4 regions of the Kocuria palustris genome follow, and region 4 is predicted to be linked to each of the others. Evidence: riboswitches for the same ligand, from Rfam matches in the RefSeq annotation. Region 4 holds a riboswitch; each other region holds the start of a gene.
What was found. Region 4 has a riboswitch for thiamine pyrophosphate ahead of JOE55_RS09355 (MFS transporter). Riboswitches for the same ligand answer to the same signal wherever they lie in the genome.

Region 1 (4,204 bases), 650 kb from region 4:
CGGGAGCTGGTCGTGAATCGATGGCCCAGCATCGAAAACGCGAGCGTGAGGGCGGTGCGGCAGTGACGACATCATGGACGACTCCGGCAGTATCAGCAGGGTTCGCTGCCTACGACGACTATGTCGAAACCCGACTGGCCTACACCCCGCTCGTCAACGATCTCCAAACCGCCTGCGGCCGAGAGGCGATCGTGCTCGATTATGGGTGCGGCAGCGGAAAAGTCTCACGACGCCTCCTCGACGCCGAGGCCGCAGCGCAGGTCGTCGGTGTCGACATCAGCACCGACATGATCACCCTCGCCCAGGTGCAGTCCCCGCAACCGACGGCGCGATTCCACACCATCGACAGCGGCCACGTACCCTACCCTGACGCCACATTCGATGCGGTCGTGTGCTGCTTCGTGTTCATCAACGTGCCCACACGCGAGGAACTGAGAGCTATCGCCCGTGAACTCGCCCGAGTGCTCACGCCGACCGGCACGCTCTTCATCGTCGACAGCAACCCGGCGGCCACAGGAATACCGTTCCCGACCTTCCGCAGTGGCGAGCCCGGCAGACGCTACCGCGACGGAGACGAACGCAGGGTCAGCTTGCAGATCCCCGGCGCCGGTGTTCTCGAGCTTGTCGACCGGCACTGGTTCATCAGCACCTACGAGGCGGTGCTGAACGAGGCCGGTTTCACAGTGGACCAGGTCACCGACCGCGGAGCACAATCGGTGGAGGACGTCGGCATGCAGTCGCCCATCGACCATCCACCGTTCATGCAGATCACAGCCCACTTCGCGGCGGCCTCCGAGTCCACGATCGGGGCTGGGTAGATGACATGCGGCCGTTCCTATCCGAAACCGGCGACGCTGGCGGCAGTGGTCCGGGAAGGGCGAGTCCTTCTCATCCGTCGGGCCCATATGCCCGATGCTGGGCGCTGGGCATTCCCCGGGGGAAAGATCGACCTCGGTGAGACCCTGACCGTCGCGACCGTGCGCGAACTCGCCGAGGAAACGGGAGTGCACGCCACACCCGGTGATGTCTTCGATGCTGTCGACGTCATCGATGCCGACCACGATCTGCATTATGTTCTGATCGCGGTGCTCTGCCGATGGGAACGGGGGGAACCGGTCTCGGGCGATGATGCGCTTGAGGCGGCGTGGTTCACTCTCGAGGAAATGGATGCGATACCGGTGGCGCAAACATTCGACGTCCGCGCTATTGCCGAAACCGCGCTCGAGCTGGAGCGCGAGCAACAAGAGCGTCCAAAATAAGACAAGCAAAACGAGAAGCCAGAATGCCCAATTGTCGGATAGCCATGATTGATTTCCGGTGTTCTGTGACATTGCTTCCAGTGACAACAAACCGGGGGCCGAGACCGACTTGTGGAGAGGGTGGCTTCCGTGATGTGATGGTCGTGCGACACGGGGTGCCGCCCGTTCCAGCTTTCGAGCATGGGACGCGGTCGGCTGAGATGACACCCGTTGAACCTGATCCAGTTAGCACTGGCGAAGGGAATGTCCGTACTTGCACCCGCCGACAACGTTGGCGGTGTCGGCGCACCATGAGAGGGGCTTCGCCCCCTTCTGGCGCGCACGGGTTGCCTTCGCCTCGACATCGAGAGGCATACACATGGCACACACTATTCTCCCCCTCACCGAGCAGATCGTCCTCGTCACCGGAGGGGCCCGCGGACTCGGAGCTACGATCACTCGCGCGTTCCTGGCCCAGGGTGCGCGGGTGGTGATCAACTACCACGCATCCCAGGAGGCCGCGGAGGACCTCGCCGCCGGCCACCCTGGACAGGCGATCGCGATCCGGGCTGATGTCCGCGACCGTGCCCAGGTCGACGCGCTCGTCGCTGAGGCAGCCGATCACCTTGGCGGGCGGTTCACCACGGTCGTCAACAACGCCCTGGCCGACTTCTCCTTCAACGGCGATGCCCGCTCCCACGCGGACCAGATCTCCTACGAGGAGATCACCGCACAGTTCACCGGTTCCGTGCAGGGACCTCTCAACGTCATCCAGGCAACGCTTCCCGGCATGGTCGAGGCAGGCTTCGGCCGGATCGTCAACATTGGTACGAATCTTTTCCAGCACCCGGTCGTTCCCTACCACGACTACACCGCGGCGAAAGCCGCGCTGCTGTCTCTGACCCGGACCTTCGCTGATGATCTCGGCCCGCAAGGCATCACCGTGAACATGGTCTCCGGTGGCCTGCTGCAGACCACGGACGCTTCGTCTGCGACGCCTGAGGCGGTCTTCGAAGGCATCGCCGCAGGTACCCCGCTGCGGGCGGTGACGACGCCGGAACAGCTCGCCGACCCGGTGGTGTTCTTCGCCTCCCCGTGGGCCAGGGGTGTGACGGGGCAGAACCTCATCGTTGACGGCGGGCTCGTCAAGGGGTGAGCACCGTGGAAGTCAAGCAGGCCCACTTCAATCTGTTCATCCACGGTGTTGGCCATCACAGTGCGGCCTGGCGGGCACCGGAGTCGTCGGTCGAACGACTCACGGAGGTGGCTTACTACCAGGAGCTGGCACGAGTCGCCGAGCGCGGCTTGCTGGACGCGGTGTTCTTCGCCGATGGCCACTCACTGGAACCGGCCACGGCCGGTGATGGTCCCAGGTGGCACCTCGAGCCGCTGACACTCCTGGCGGCATTGGCTCAGGCCACTGAGCGGATCGGGCTGGTCAGCACGGTCTCAGCCACGTTCTACACACCTTTCCATGCCGCCCGGATGCTGGCGAGCCTCGATCACATCTCGGGCGGGCGGATCGGCTGGAACGTGGTGACCTCAATGTTCGATACCGAGGCGCAGAACCACAGCATGCCCCGCATGCCCGATCACGCGACTCGCTACGCCCGGGCCGAGGAGTTCGTCGACGTCGTCCTGCGGCTATGGGACTCGTGGCCAGAGGACTCCATCCTCATCGAACGCGCAGAGGCACCCGATGGGCAACCAGGCCGGTACGTGGACGGCTCCCGACTCGTGGAGCTGAATCATTCCGGTGAGCACTTCGATGTGCGTGGTCCGCTCAATGTGCCCCGCCCGCCGCAAGGACACCCGGTGCTGTTCCAGGCCGGTGCCTCCGAGCAGGGACGGGACTTGGCCGCCCGCCGGGCCGAGGCCATCTATGCCGTGGCCTATGACGTGCAGGCGGGACGGGAGTACCGCAGTGATGTGCGTCGCCGGATCACAGGTGCCGGCCGTGACCCGGACACGGTGGCGGTCATGCCCGGCCTGGTGGCCTATGTCGGATCGACCATGGACGAGGCACGGGCCCGGCAACGAGAACTCGACGTCCTCCTGCCGACGGAGAGCTCTCTGCGGCAGTTGAGCACCTTCATCGGACAGGACGCATCCGCCTGGGACCTCGACGCCCCGGTACCGCCCCTACCCCCGCTGGAGGCCTTCACCGGCCCCAAGGGGCGATACGCCACAATCTTGCGCATCGTCGAGACCGAGCAGCCGAGCGTGCGCGAGCTACTGGGCCGGCTTGCCGCCGGTGGCGGACACTGCACGATGGTCGGCGCCCCGGAGACGATCGCCGATGAGATCGAACTCTGGCTCGACACCGGCGGCGCGGATGGCTTCAACCTCATGCCACCGTCCCTGCCGCAGGGGATCGAGGACTTCGTCCACCACGTCATCCCCGAACTGCAGGCCCGCGGACGATTCCGGACTCAGTACGAGGGCACAACGTTACGAGAGCACCTGGGTCTGACAAGGCCCAAGCACTGACCCGTCGAGAGCAACGCTGCTTCCGGTGTCAACGTGCACCATCCGCAGCACCACCGGGGCCCGCGCTGGGCAGCGGGCTTGGGAAATCGTGACCCTTTGATGTCGGCAGCGGCAGATGCCGCGAGCGGTCGAGGGCTCCAGCCACTCACATTGCCCTTCAGGAGGCTATCCATGCAGAACAGTACGCCCACAACTCGTGACCAACCCGGGTCGGCTCAATCGACTCATCGGTGGAGCGTTGTCGATATCGTCATCACCGCCGTCCTCGGTTTCGCAGTCGGTTTGGTGTTTTGGGCCTGGGCTGCCAGCTGGGCCGTTTTCCAGCTGTGGACGAACGCCTATCCGCCGCTCATCGGTCTCTTCGGCGGAGTCTGGGTACTCGCCGGACCCCTGGCTGGCCTCATCATCCGCCGTCCAGGCGCTGCGCTGTTCTGCGAGCTCATCGCCGCCACTGCCGAGGCGGTGCTGGGCTCGCA
Region 2 (4,204 bases), 660 kb from region 4:
AGCGGCGTGCGCAACGCGAGCACGACACCGCCCACGAGCACACACAGGCCTTGCGCGGTCGCCTGTCCTCGGAGTGGGGCACTCTCCCGCGGCCCGCGGATGACCTCCATGAGTGGGCGGGCCGTGTCGCCGCCCAGCAAGCCGAGAACGCTCCCGAAGTGGTGCAAGCCGACGAGGCCGTAGTCGCGGCGCGGCAGGCGCGTACCGGGTTGCAGGAGCGTCATCGCCGCGACCGACTCGCACTCCTGGCGCGGCTCCACGGGGCGGACAACGTCCGCCGTGACCCCGACCGATACTTACGCACCAGCCCCCGGAGGCAGGCGGCCAAGTGGAGGGCGTCGACAGAGGAAGCGCGGGCTGAGGCCGCCGAGCTCCGTCGCCCGCCACGGGATCAGGCAGTGGATCTCATCGAGATCAAACGCGCCGCCACCGAAGCCCGCGCGACAGCACTCGGGGAACGCCAACGGCAACTCGTCGACGAGCAGTACCTCACCCGGAGTGCTCCCCGCAGAGACCGGCCAGCACGCGGCCTCTAGATCGCGTACCGTCCATGTTTCTGCCTCTCCGTCACGGCTCGGTTTGCTAACCAGTTCGGGTGGTGCTGGGCGTTGAGCGTGTAGCTTCTTCGACCGTTTAACTGTTCCTGCGGTTTTGTTCCGTTCGTACGGTGCTCCGAGGGCATCGAGGGGTTCGCACATTTTGCGGGCCCGTTCTCCTCGACCCAGTGTGACCGGGCCGCCCGCACGCTGGTCTCATTCCGCGCGGCGGTGGCGATACGTGGAGTGTTCATAGCCCGACCCCTCGGTCGTGTAGCCCCGGCCCCTGGTGTGGCGGACCGAACGGCGGGTCAGGGGCGAGGCGGTATGCTCGCCGCTGCAACGCCGCGTGCAGCTCGTGATCCAGGGCATCCATCTTACGTGGAGGGCGGGGCCGGGCGAACTTCGCCACGACTTGTTCCATCCGCTCGGCGACCTTACGCTCAGGGCTGGAAGCGGCCGGAACCAGCGCCGGGTAGAGCAATGCGTCGAGGCCGTCGGGATCGCGGTAGATCGCGACGGTGCGGGCGTGGGCGAAGACGTGCGGGTCGATCTGGTTCCAGTCGAGGACCCATCCGGCCTCGACCGCGAGCTGGTTGAACAACGTGAACTGGCTCCTCGTGTTCACTCACGGAAGGGGCGGATCGCTGTCGTCTCTCCCCACGCCCAGGCCAGGCCCTCGGAGAGCCCGGCCCGGTCCCGACCGCGAAGGTGATCCATCTTCGCGAGGACACCGAACACGCGGACGGCCTCGTCGGGGATGAACTCGGGCAGACAGTGCGCGATGCCGGTCCCACCGGGGCCGGTGTTCGTATCCCGCAGGCGGCCGCCCCAGGTGTAGAAGCCCTCGACCAGGCGGCGTGGATAGCCTGCAAAGGTGGCAGGTCAAAGTCGCCGATGATCGGGGTGCGGGCCAGCTCGCGGGCACGAAGGCCGGTGACGGCGGTCTCGGCTTCCTTCCACGCTGCCGGATCGGTGTAGCCGGGGATGTTGACGAGCACCTCGGTGCCGGGATCTGTGCAATGATCCGGCATCACCGTCCACCCCCACCCGCGACCCTGGCCTGCGGCGTGCTACCGGGTGATGCCGTACTTCGCGTCGATCTGCGCCAGCCGGACGGCGATGGCGATGGCGTCATCGCCGGGCATCTCACCGGCCAGCACCTTGCGATCCAGGGCGCGGTCGGCGTCGGACTCCTCTCCGCCAGCCATCCGCTGGCCAGCAGTGACCTGCGCTTCGAGCCGGTCGATCTCGGCCTGTGACAAGGCCTTCGTCGTCGCCATGACCAGTCCTCCTTCATGCTCGACCGACACCTTCCGGTCTACCGTCCAGTACCGACACCTACCAGTGGATCCACCCGTGGGGCGGGGACTTGCTCCATCAGGCGCAGTCGCGTCACTGGATGGGTGCGCAGGCGATCCCAACACCAGTATCCGGCGGCAGTCTATCCGCGCAGGGTGTGTCTGTGACGGCGTTCTGGTAGATTCGGGTCGTACCGAGGGGTGTCCCGTCAAGGGGCTGAGATACCACTGGACGTTGTCAGCGTGGTGACCCTAGAACCTGATCCGGACCATGCCGGCGAAGGGACTGGTCTAGCAGGGCTTCTTTCCTTCGCTGGCCTCCACGCTAGGAGGTCACAGTGTCTCATGCTGTTGTCGTTCCTGACACTTCCTCATTTGACGCGCACCCAAGGGTCGCGGTCATTTCTGTCCTCATCAAAGACGACCATGTCCTCTTGGCGCGACGTGCGAACCCTCCCGATGCAGGATTCTGGGGATTCCCGGGCGGGAAGATCGAATTCGGAGAAACAATCGCCCAAGCCGCCGAACGCGAACTCAGTGAAGAAACCAGCATCATCAGTGAGGCCACCGGTGTCTTGACCTGCCTTGACGCGTTCAGCCGCGACGAGAACAGACCATTAGTCAGTCATTTCGTGCTCGTCGCCGTGCTCTGCCGGTGGCGCTCGGGGCAACCCCACGCTGGCGACGATGCCCTCGAAGCACGCTGGTTCGCCCTCGACGAAGTCGACGAAGCCCGGCTGACCCTGAGCAAGGATGTCGCCGAGGTCGCTCGGTACGCCGCCACACGGCAGCAGAAGGAAGTGTGCGCATGACGGTCAAGAACGTCCTGTCCATCGCGGGAACCGACCCCACCGGTGGGGCAGGCATCCACGCCGATCTCAAAGCCTTCTCAGCGATGGGCGCCTACGGCATGGCCGCGATCACTGCGGTCGTGGCGCAGAACACGCGCGGTGTGCGCTCGTTCGTGCCCCTTGATCCGTCATTCGTTGGTGAGCAGATCGATGCAGTGTTCGACGATGTGCGTGTCGACGCGGTGAAGATCGGTATGGTCGCCAACGCCGCCATCGCCGAGGTCATCGCCGAGCGCCTGCACCACCACGAAGCTGAGACCGTGGTCCTGGATCCGGTGATGGTCGCCAAGAGTGGCGACAGGCTGTTAGACGACGATGCGGTGGCTGCCATCCGGGACACCCTCGTGCCGCTGGCCACGGTCATCACCCCGAATCTTCCCGAAGCCGCCGTGCTCCTCGATACCGAGGATGTCACTAATCTGGGGCAGATGGAGGACCAGGCCACCCAGCTGCGTGGACTGAGCTGTCAGTGGGCTTTGCTCAAAGGCGGGCACCTCACGAGCGAGACGGTCAGTGTCGACTACCTTGCCGGCCCCGACGGCGTCTCCACCTACTCGTCTCCCCGGGTCGAGACCCTCAACGACCACGGCACCGGTTGCACCTTGTCGTCGGCAATCACTGCGCTGTTGCCCGGCCACTCGGTGCCCGAAAGTGTGGACCAGGCGAAGACCTACCTGCAAGACGCTCTGGTTGCCAGCGACCGCCTCAACGTCGGCCAAGGTCATGGTCCTTTGCACCATTTCCACCAGTTCTGGCCGCGCGGGTAGGGATGCAGAACAACCCCTTCTCGTTCCGCGCGATCGGGGGCCAACCACATCGACTCATGAAAGGAGCCGTGACTATGACGCGAAAGATGTTTCTCGCCGGCCCGTTCAAAGCTCTCGTCGATGCTGACACCCATGTGATGGGCGATGCCGAGATCGACAAGTACACCTCGATCATCGACTTCTTCGAAGGCCAGGGGTGGGATGTGCACTGCGCCCACCGCAGAGAGGGCTGGGGTCGTGAGTTCATGGAACCCAGCGAGTGCACAATCATCGACTACACGGAGATCGCCGCCTGTGACGTCTTCGTCGCGTTCCCCGGCGCACCCGCGTCCCCGGGCACGCACATCGAGATCGGGTGGGCCTCAGCCTGGAAGAAGCCCGTCGTCTTGCTCCTCGAAGAGGGAGCTGAGTACGCGTTCCTCGTCCGGGGCCTCCCAGCGGTCGCCGACGTTGAGAAGATCATCATCGATCCCGAGCAGCCCACCGCGCCACGCATCCTCGCTGCGATCGAGCGCGTGCAGGGAGGAGCCGTCAGTGAAGCCTGAGTATCCCGACCTCCACACGCTCTACCTGGATTCACTGCGACAGGTCTACACCGGGTTCGAATACCAGAACAGTCCCCGTGGGCAGGACGAACGCGAAATCATCGGCTTCACCGCGCGCCTGACCAACCCCGCCCGGCGATATTGCTTGGCGCGGTCGCGTCGGCAGAACATCATCTTCAACTACGCCGAAGCACTGTGGTACCT
Region 3 (4,204 bases), 790 kb from region 4:
TCACCGCTGCGGACAAGGACATCGCCCCCGCGCGAGTCGTCATCCGGATCACCCCCCGAGCATCCCGCGCAGGGCCGGTGCCAGGTGGTGCCCGTGGTGCACCGGACCGCTGCCCCGCCCCACCTCGAGCTCCTCGGCATGCTCGAGCGCTCCGCGCAGCCAGCCCCGCGCCGCCTCCACGGACTCCGGGAGACGCCCCGAGCGCGCCGCCAGCACGGCGATCGCGCTCGAGAGGGAGCAGCCCGTGCCGTGGGTGCAGCTCGTGTCGATCCGCGCTGCGTCCCACTGCGCCACCGGCTCCTCCTGCCCTGGCCCGACCAGCGCATCAGGGGTGCGCTCCCCCGGCAGGTGCCCGCCCTTGACGAGCACGAGCACGCCCAGCCGATCGGCCAGCCGCCGTCCCTGCTCAAGGGCCTCGGACCACTCCTGCGCCGGCGCCCGGTCCAGCAGGGAGGCGAGCTCCGTGAGATTCGGCGTCACCAGGTCGGCGGAGCCCAGCAGCTCCAGGACGGCGCCGAGCGCCTCGGACTCCAGCAGGGTCCCACCGGCTGTGGCGACCATGACGGGATCGATGACGCACAGCGGCGGCTTCTGCTCCTGCAGCCACTGCCCCACGACCTCGACGGCACCGGCGCTGCCCAGCATGCCGATCTTCACGGCACCCACGACGACGTCGTCGGAGACGGCCAGCAGCTGATCCCTCAGCACCTCCGGCGGCGGTGTGTGGATCGAGCGCACTCCGCAGGTGTTCTGGGAGACGACAGCGGTGATCGCGCCCATGCCGTAGCCGCCCAGGACGCTGATGGTCTTCAGATCCGCGTGCACTCCGGCTCCGCCGGTGGGATCGGTTCCGGCGATCGACAGGACGCGCGGGACGGCGCGCGGGCTGATGGTGCTCATCGCTGGATCTCCCGTCGGTAGGTCTGCGCCGCCAGGCGCGGATCGGCAGCCGCGCAGATCCCGGAGACCACGGCCACGCCGTCGGCACCTGCGGCCATCAGCCCCGCGACGTCCTCCGGCCGGATCCCGCCGATGGCCACGGCCGGGAGGGCACTCAGGGCTCGGGCCCGGGCGAAGCCGTCGATGCCCAGCGGCTGCGGGGCGTTGGGCTTGGTGGCGGTGGCCCGCACCGCGCCGATGCCCAGATAGTCCACCGTTGCCGGGGGCAGCGCCGCTGCGGCGGCGATCTCGGCCTCCGAGGCGGCGGAGAGGCCGATGATCGCCTCCGGGCCGCACAGCCGACGGGCGTCCTCCGCAGGCAGATCCGACTGGCCGATGTGGACGCCGTCGCAGGCGATCCCCCGGGCGCGTGCGGCCAGGTGGCACTCCACGCGATCGTCCACGACCACCGGGGCCGCGCCGTCGACGGCCGACACGACGGCCTCGAGCAGCTCGAGCAGCTCGCGTCCGGAGGCATCCTTGGCCCGGACCTGGATCATGCTCGTCCCGCCCTCGACAGCCAGCCGCGCGACCTCGGGGACGCTGCGAGGCCGGCTGAGCTGGGGGTCGGTGACGTGGTAGAGCGACAGTGCGGCGGGGTCGAATCGGGGGCTCATCGCCCGGCCTCCTCTGCCTGGCCCGCCCCGGCGGCGGCACCGTCCGCGGCGCTCGGGGCCCCGGCCGCCTCCGCCTCGACGCGGCACCGTTCGGCGACGTCCTCGGGGCGCAGCCCGGCCAGGGCGTCGAGCAGATGCACGGCGAAGGACCCCGGGCCCTGGCAGCGATCGGCGGCGTCCTCGGCCGCCAGTCCCCAGACCAGGCTCCCGGCCGCGGCGGCGTCGGCGGGGTCCTGCGCGACGGCGGCGAAGGCCGCGATCACGGAGCCCAGGGCGCACCCTCCGCCCACCACCTGGGTCAGCAGCTCGTGACCGTGCGGCACGCGCAGCGTCCCCGATGCGGAGACGATCAGATCGACGGGCCCGGAGATGGCCACGGCATCGGCGCAACCGGTCGACACGAGCTGCCGGGCGGCCTGCACCGCGGCCTCCGGGGCATCCGTCGTGTCGATGCCGCGGCCCCCGGCCCCTCCGGTCAGAGCCAGGACCTCCGACGGGTTGCCGCGGATCACCGCGGGACGGGACTCCAGCAGCTCGGCGGCAAGGGCGGTGCGGATCGGCAGCGAGCCGATCGCCACCGGGTCCAGCACCCAGGGTCGGCCTCCGGCCTGCCGGGCGGCAGCGGCCTCGCGCATGGCGCCGCGCTGCTCGGGATCGGGAGTGCCCAGATTGATCAGCATGCCGTCGGCGATCTCGGCGAACGGCCCGGCCTCCCCCTGGATGTCCGTCATGGCCGGAGCGGCGCCGAGGGCCAGCAGGGCGTTGGCGGTGAAGTTGGAGACCACCGTGTTGGTCAGGCACTGCACCAGGGGGCGCGTGCTGCGCAGCTGCTCGAGCAGCTGGGCCATCCGGGCCGAGACCGGCCCGGAGGCGTCGTGCGATGGATTCAGGGTGCGACTGTGCGTCATGGCGACAATCCCTCCGCTAGTGCGAACTAGTTCAGGTTCGACGGGTGTGCTCTCAGCCGCCTGCTCGGGCGGCACCCCGTGTCGTGCCTGCTCAGTCTACGCATGATCCGGCTGCCCGGGCGAAGACGACGACGGCCGCCTCCCCTTCTCGGGGAGACGGCCGTCATGCGATCGGGTCGTCCCATCGGCGCCGGCCGATCACCGGCGCCGACTGCGCTCAGGAGCGCCCGCGCTCACCCTGCGAGGCGTCCCCGCCATCCTGCGCCGGACCCGCCTGGGGTGCGGCCTCCGGGGCGCTGGCGCGGCGCGAGCGGCGCGGGCGACGGCGCGGACCGGCGGCACCGGGCTCGCGCTCGCCCAGCGAGCTGGCCAGCGACTCGAGCTGCGAGCCGGACGAGCCCCCGGCGCCCAGCGCCTCGGCGGCGCTCTGGCCCTGCGGCAGCTCGATGACCTCGCCGTTGATCGTCACCTGCGAGGCTCCCTCGGAGGTCGAGACCACCGAGGCGCTGCCTGCGGTCACGGTCGCCGAGGCGGCCGGAGCCGCAGGAGCCGACTGCGGGGCCTCGGGCGTGCCCGCCGGAGCAGCCGCACGACGCGAGCGACGCGCCCGCTGGCGCACCGGGGCGGCCTGCTCCGCGTCCGCATCGCGCACCGTCGCCGTGCCCTGAGCGGCCGGGGCCGTCGGTGCGGCCGGGGCCTGGACCGGCTCCGGCGCCGCCTGGGCAGCGGCCGCGGTGCGGCTGCGACGCTTCTGCTGAGCGGCTGCCGCCTGCTCGCCCTGGGAAGCACCCTGGGCCGCCTCCTGCGACTCGGCTCGCGCCGTGCGCGATCGCCGCTCACGTCGTCCCTGGGCGCCCTGAGCGGCGTCCCGGCGCTTCGGCTCCGATGCCTCTCGCGGCGTGGCCTCGCCGTCGGTTTCCTTCTCTGGGGCCGACTGATCCGCCGCGTCCTCGCGCGGGGCGCTCGCCTCGGGAGCCTCGCCGGAGGCCGCACGGATGCGCGCCTCGATCAGGGAGCGGGTCTCGTCCTCGGAGCGGGTCCCGGACTGCGCCTCGGACCGGCCGCGGCCGCCACGGCCGGAGGAGCGCTCACCGCGCTGCCGGCGCTGCCCGGAGCGGCCGTCCGACTCACCGCGGCCCTGCTCTGCCTGGGCGCCGGTGTCCTGGCCCTGCGCCGGATCGGCCTGCGGGGAGTCCTGCCGGTCGCTCTGGGCCTGGTCGCTGCGGTCCTGATCGTCCTGGTCCTGCGGGGCCTGGCCGTCCTGACCGCGGCCGCGCGAGCGCTTGCCGCGGCGCTTGCGACGACGCTTGCCGCTCTCGCGGGAGTCCTGGGACTCCTGCGGGCGCTGGCCCTGGGACTCCTGGTCCCCGGCGGGCTCGCTCGCAGAGGCTGCCTCCGTCCGCTCTCCTGCCGAGGCGGAGGAGTCGGTGTCGTGGCCGCTGGCCGAGGCGATCGCGGCCAGGGCGCTTCGGGTGGCCTGTGCGCGCTTGGCCTGCTCCGGATCCTCGGCGCGCGGACCCTGCTCGTCCTGAGCGCCCGGGAGACGACGGCTGCGCTTGCGGTCGTTGCGACCCTGCCGGTTGTCCGAGGAGCCCGAGCTGCGGCCCTTGAGCGGGTGATCGTGGACGACCACGCCGCGGCCGTCGCAGGCCTCGCAGTCCTCCGAGAAGACCTCGAGCAGGCCGGTGCCCATGCGCTTGCGGGTCATCTGCACGAGCCCCAGCGAGGTGACCTCGGCGA
Region 4 (4,204 bases):
CACCCAGAACTGCCAGTGATGCGCCTCGGCTGGCACGTGCGGATTCTCGACGATGTGCACGGCGGCATCGGCCGAGGACAGGGTCATGGTGATGACGAAGTCCGTGATCGCGAAGCCGAGCAGGCACAGGACCAGCACCTTGCCGCTCCAGCGCGGCAGCAGCGTCTCGAGCATCCGGATGGAGCCGGCGCCGTGCGGGGAGGCCACCGACACCCACCGGTAGACCGGCAGCGCGCCGAAGAGTGTGACGGCCACCAGCACCAGGGTGGCCAGCGGAGAGATCAGCCCGGCGGCCAGGATCGCGATGCCGGGCTGATAGCCCAGGGTGGAGAAGTAGTCCACGCCGGACAGGCACATGACCTTCCACCAGGGATGGGTCTTCTCGTCGCGATCGGGGCGACGATGCGGGGCGCCGTAGGAGGCGGAGGGGGATCCGGCCAGCAGCCAGGCGGCGGCGCGGGAGGGCGGTGCGATCACGGCGTACATCATGCGCCTGTCCCGCTCACGGCCCCGCCGCCGAGGGCCTCAGGCGGCTGGCAGTTGCCTGTGAGCCGCGATCTGCCGATCAGTCGGGCAGCGGACCCGACCGATCTGGCTCGGGGCCGAGCAGCCCGCCGAAGGCCACCAGGAGCCCGCCCACCGCGAGCACCGCGGCGATCGCCGCGTGCGGCCCGAGCAGCTGCTGCAGCGGCGGCAGGTAGTAGGGGTAGAGCGCGGGCAGCACGATCGAGATGCTGTAGGCCACCCCGTATCCGCTGGCCCGGATCTCGTCGGGGAAGCGCTCCGTCAGATAGGCGCCCACCGGCCCGTAGCCGGTCACCGTCGTGACCTGCAGCGCGGCTGCCAGCAGCAGCACCGTGCCGATGCCGGCTCCGAGGGCCCCGGACAGCAGCGCCAGGAGGATGACGGGGGAGACCGCTGCGCAGAGCAGCCCGAAGCCCACGAAGAACCGGCGTCGCCCGATCCGACTGGACAGCGCCCCCGCCCCGGCCATGGCCAGCGCGGACACGGCCGTCGCGCCCAGCATGACGAGGGAGACGGTCTGCGGCTCGAGCTGCGGCATGCGCGAGAGCTGGGCGGTCAGGGTGGGCACTGCCATGTAGGTGAGCAGCCACAGCCCGGTCATCAGCACGAGGACCTGCCACAGCGACCGGCGGCTGCTGCCCCTGACGAGCTGCGCCAGCGGGTGCGCCGAACGGGCCGGGCGCCGGCGCTGCGGAGCCTCCTCGACCATGAGGCGGTAGTAGATCAGCATGGCAGCGGCCAGGGCGGCGCCGAGCAGGAACGGCAGCCGCCAGCCCCAGGCGGCGTACTCGCTGTCGTCCAGCAGCAGCAGGAGGAGGAAGGTGACGGCGGCGATGCTGGCGTTGGCCAGCGGCGACATCGCCATGATCATCCCGCTGAGACGACCGCGTGAGCGCGGGCGCGCCCACTCCATGGCCAGCGGGATCGCCGAGGTGTACTCCCCGCCCAGGAAGATCCCGCCCAGGAGGCGCAGCGCCAGCACCGCCAGGAACGTGCCCGCGCCGAGCACCTCGTGCCCGGGGACCAGGGCGATCAGCAGGGTCGTGAGGCAGATGCCGGCGAGGGCGACCTGGGTGATGAGCACCCGGCCCGCGCGGTCGGCGATCGGACCGAAGATCATGGCCCCGAGCGGGCGGCCCAGCAGGGTGGCCACGAAGATCAGGCCGGCATTGCGCACGATGTCATGATCGCCGAACAGCTGCGCCGACACCGGAGCCAGGGCGATCACGGGCAGGAAGATGTCGAACTGGTCGACGTAGTTGCCCATGATCCCGCCGCGGATCGCGCGGCGAGTCGGTGCGGGAGGGCGCCCGTCGGAGGATGCGGTCGCGGGGGCGGACAGGGGTGCAGAAGGCATCGAGCTCTCACTTCCTTCGCCGGTATGAACCGGAGCAGGTTCGACGGTCGAAGCCGCGTCAGCTTCCTCTCAGCCCGTGCCCGGGCTCCCGTGTGGGGTCATTCAGCGGTGCAGGTCCCACGACCTGCGCGCCGCACCGTCGATCCTAGCGGTGCGACGGGCTCGCGTGGCCGAGACCCGAGCATGTGAGGCACAGTGAGGGCGTGCCCCTCATCGCCTCCGAGCCCTCGAGCTCCCCGACGCGCCCGGACCCGGGAGCCCGCATGCTCGGCATCGATCTGGCGCGGGCCGTCGCCCTGCTCGGGATGATGGCCACCCACACGATGGACCTGGTGGATGCGGCTGGTGATCCGCAGCCCGTCGGTCTGATCGCGGGCAAGGCGGCAGCCCTGTTCGCGGTGCTGGCTGGGTTCTCCGTCGAGCTGTCCACGCGGCGCTATGGGCGCTGGCGCGACGCGGCTGCCTCACTGGCGGTGCGCGGCGTGCTGATCGCGATCCTCGGACTCGTGCTGGGATCGCTGTCGAGCTCGATCGCGGTGGTCCTGGTGAACTACGGGGTGCTGTTCCTGCTCGCCCCGCTGGTCCTGCGGCTTCCGGCCCGATGGCTGGCGGCCACGACCGTGATCTGGCTGGCGGTCTCACCGGTGGCGTCCCACCTGATCCGCGGCGGGCTCGGCCTCCAGCGCGCCGCCGAAGCGCCCGAGCTCTCCCACCTGGCTCAGCCGGGTGAGCTGGTCATCGGCGTGCTGCTCACCGGCTACTACCCGGTGCTGCAGTGGATGGGCTACCTCCTCGTGGGGCTGCTCCTGGCCAGGCTCGACTGGCGCAGCGCCGCCACGGCCGCCTGGGCAGGGGCCGTCGGCGCCCTGCTGGCCGCTGCGGCCTGGGTGAGCTCGCAGCTGCTGCTGGCCGCAGGCGGGCACGAGGCCCTCGAGCGTGCCGGCTCCGGTCTGTCGCCGCTGGCCTGGGGCTCGCCGTATGCCGCACAGACCATCGGCAGCCACGGGACCACGCCCACGACCACGTGGTGGTGGCTGATCACGGTCGGTCCGCACTCGTCGACGACCTTCGACCTGGTCTTCACCTCGGGCATCGCGGCGGCGGTCATCGCCGTGTGCGTTCTGATCTGCCTGGCGATAGGGGAGCGCACCCGCCTGCTGATGCCCGTGCTCGCGGCCGGCTCCATGCCGCTGAGCATGTACACGCTGCACGTGATCCTGTCCGAGCTCACCGACCTGTACGTTCTGCATGTGCTCCTGCTGCTGGGGCTCGCCGCGCTGTGGCGGGCCGGCGGGGAGGGGCCTGGACCGCTCGAGTCGCTGGTCTCCGGGGCCGTGCGGCTGGTCGTGCCGCGGCGCTGAGCCTCCCGGCGCCGCGTGGCCTCAGGCGGGCGTCGTCGACTCGCCGGACTCCTCCAGCAGGTGATTCGGCAGCCGATTGCCCTGGGCGCGGCTGCGGATCTCGAGCAGCGTGCGTGCGTGCTGCCACAGCCGCTTATCCGCCTCGGTCACCGGCTCCCAGGCGGGGACGGGCACGGAGGTGCCCTCCTCGTCGCGGGCCACCATGACTGTCAGGCAGTTGGTGGTGACCTCCAGCTCGCGGGACTTCGGATCCCCGGAGCGGACCTCCACGGCGATGTGCATGCCCTTGGTCCCGGTGTAGATCAGGCGGGCGTCGACCTCGACCAGATCCCCGATGTGCAGGGGGCGCATGAAGCGGATGCCGCCGGAGAACACGGCCACGGTGTCCCGGCCGCAGTAGCGGGTCGCGCAGAGGTAGGCGGCCTCGTCGATCCATTCCATGACGATGCCGCCGTGGACCTTGCCGCCCCAGTTCACATCGGTGGGGGCGGCCAGGAAGCGCAGGACCTCGCGCTCGCCGGTGCCCTCCGCGCTGAAGTCCTGGCGGGCGATCTCGGCGGTGATCTCCTCGCGGATCGGGATGCGCGAGAGCGCGTAGTCACGGGCCAGCTCCTGCTCCAGGCCCCGCGGCTCGAAGCTCGGCACGGGCGTGGACTTCCCGCTGCCGTCGACGGCCACGAAGATCGTCAGGCACCGGGCCCGCTCCTCGAGCTCGCCCGTCTTGGGATCGCCCGAGCGCACCACGGTGTTGATGTGCATGGAGGACCGGCCCGTGGTCAGCACCGTGCCGGTCACCTCGACCATCTCGCCGACCTGCACGGGGTACTCGAAGTGGATGTTGCCCACGTAGGCAGTCACGCAGTAGGAGCCCGACCAGGCGGCGGCCGCGGCGAAGGCGGCCTTGTCCACCCACTCCAGGACTCGGCCGGCGTCGACGGTCCCGGAATGCCCCTCATCGGTG

Region 1: linked by a shared signal. The riboswitch ahead of JOE55_RS12320 (3-oxoacyl-ACP reductase) and the one ahead of JOE55_RS09355 (MFS transporter) in region 4 are both predicted to bind thiamine pyrophosphate.
Region 2: linked by a shared signal. The riboswitch ahead of JOE55_RS12350 (NUDIX hydrolase) and the one ahead of JOE55_RS09355 (MFS transporter) in region 4 are both predicted to bind thiamine pyrophosphate.
Region 3: linked by a shared signal. The riboswitch ahead of thiM (hydroxyethylthiazole kinase) and the one ahead of JOE55_RS09355 (MFS transporter) in region 4 are both predicted to bind thiamine pyrophosphate.

The regions. Positions count from the first base shown of each region.
Region 1 covers NZ_JAFBCR010000001.1:2,755,264-2,759,467, reverse strand. The annotation lists gene JOE55_RS12335 (thymidylate synthase) at 1-66, shown strand, start outside; gene JOE55_RS12330 (class I SAM-dependent methyltransferase) at 21-818, shown strand; gene JOE55_RS12325 (NUDIX hydrolase) at 819-1,259, shown strand; TPP riboswitch at 1,401-1,520, shown strand; gene JOE55_RS12320 (3-oxoacyl-ACP reductase) at 1,618-2,394, shown strand; gene JOE55_RS12315 (LLM class flavin-dependent oxidoreductase) at 2,400-3,728, shown strand; gene JOE55_RS12310 (ECF transporter S component) at 3,900-4,204, shown strand, end outside.
Region 2 covers NZ_JAFBCR010000001.1:2,760,195-2,764,398, reverse strand. The annotation lists gene mobF (MobF family relaxase) at 1-536, shown strand, start outside; gene JOE55_RS12360 (hypothetical protein) at 787-1,140, opposite strand; gene JOE55_RS12355 (hypothetical protein) at 1,610-1,819, opposite strand; TPP riboswitch at 2,025-2,141, shown strand; gene JOE55_RS12350 (NUDIX hydrolase) at 2,176-2,649, shown strand; gene thiD (bifunctional hydroxymethylpyrimidine kinase/phosphomethylpyrimidine kinase) at 2,646-3,455, shown strand; gene JOE55_RS12340 (nucleoside 2-deoxyribosyltransferase) at 3,530-4,000, shown strand; gene JOE55_RS12335 (thymidylate synthase) at 3,990-4,204, shown strand, end outside.
Region 3 covers NZ_JAFBCR010000001.1:2,888,596-2,892,799, reverse strand. The annotation lists gene thiD (bifunctional hydroxymethylpyrimidine kinase/phosphomethylpyrimidine kinase) at 49-900, opposite strand; gene thiE (thiamine phosphate synthase) at 897-1,556, opposite strand; gene thiM (hydroxyethylthiazole kinase) at 1,553-2,464, opposite strand; TPP riboswitch at 2,455-2,553, opposite strand; gene JOE55_RS12920 (Rne/Rng family ribonuclease) at 2,682-4,204, opposite strand, start outside.
Region 4 covers NZ_JAFBCR010000001.1:2,101,382-2,105,585, forward strand. The annotation lists gene JOE55_RS09350 (APC family permease) at 1-486, opposite strand, end outside; gene JOE55_RS09355 (MFS transporter) at 566-1,882, opposite strand; TPP riboswitch at 1,877-1,984, opposite strand; gene JOE55_RS09360 (heparan-alpha-glucosaminide N-acetyltransferase domain-containing protein) at 2,086-3,243, shown strand; gene JOE55_RS09365 (acyl-CoA thioesterase) at 3,265-4,204, opposite strand, start outside.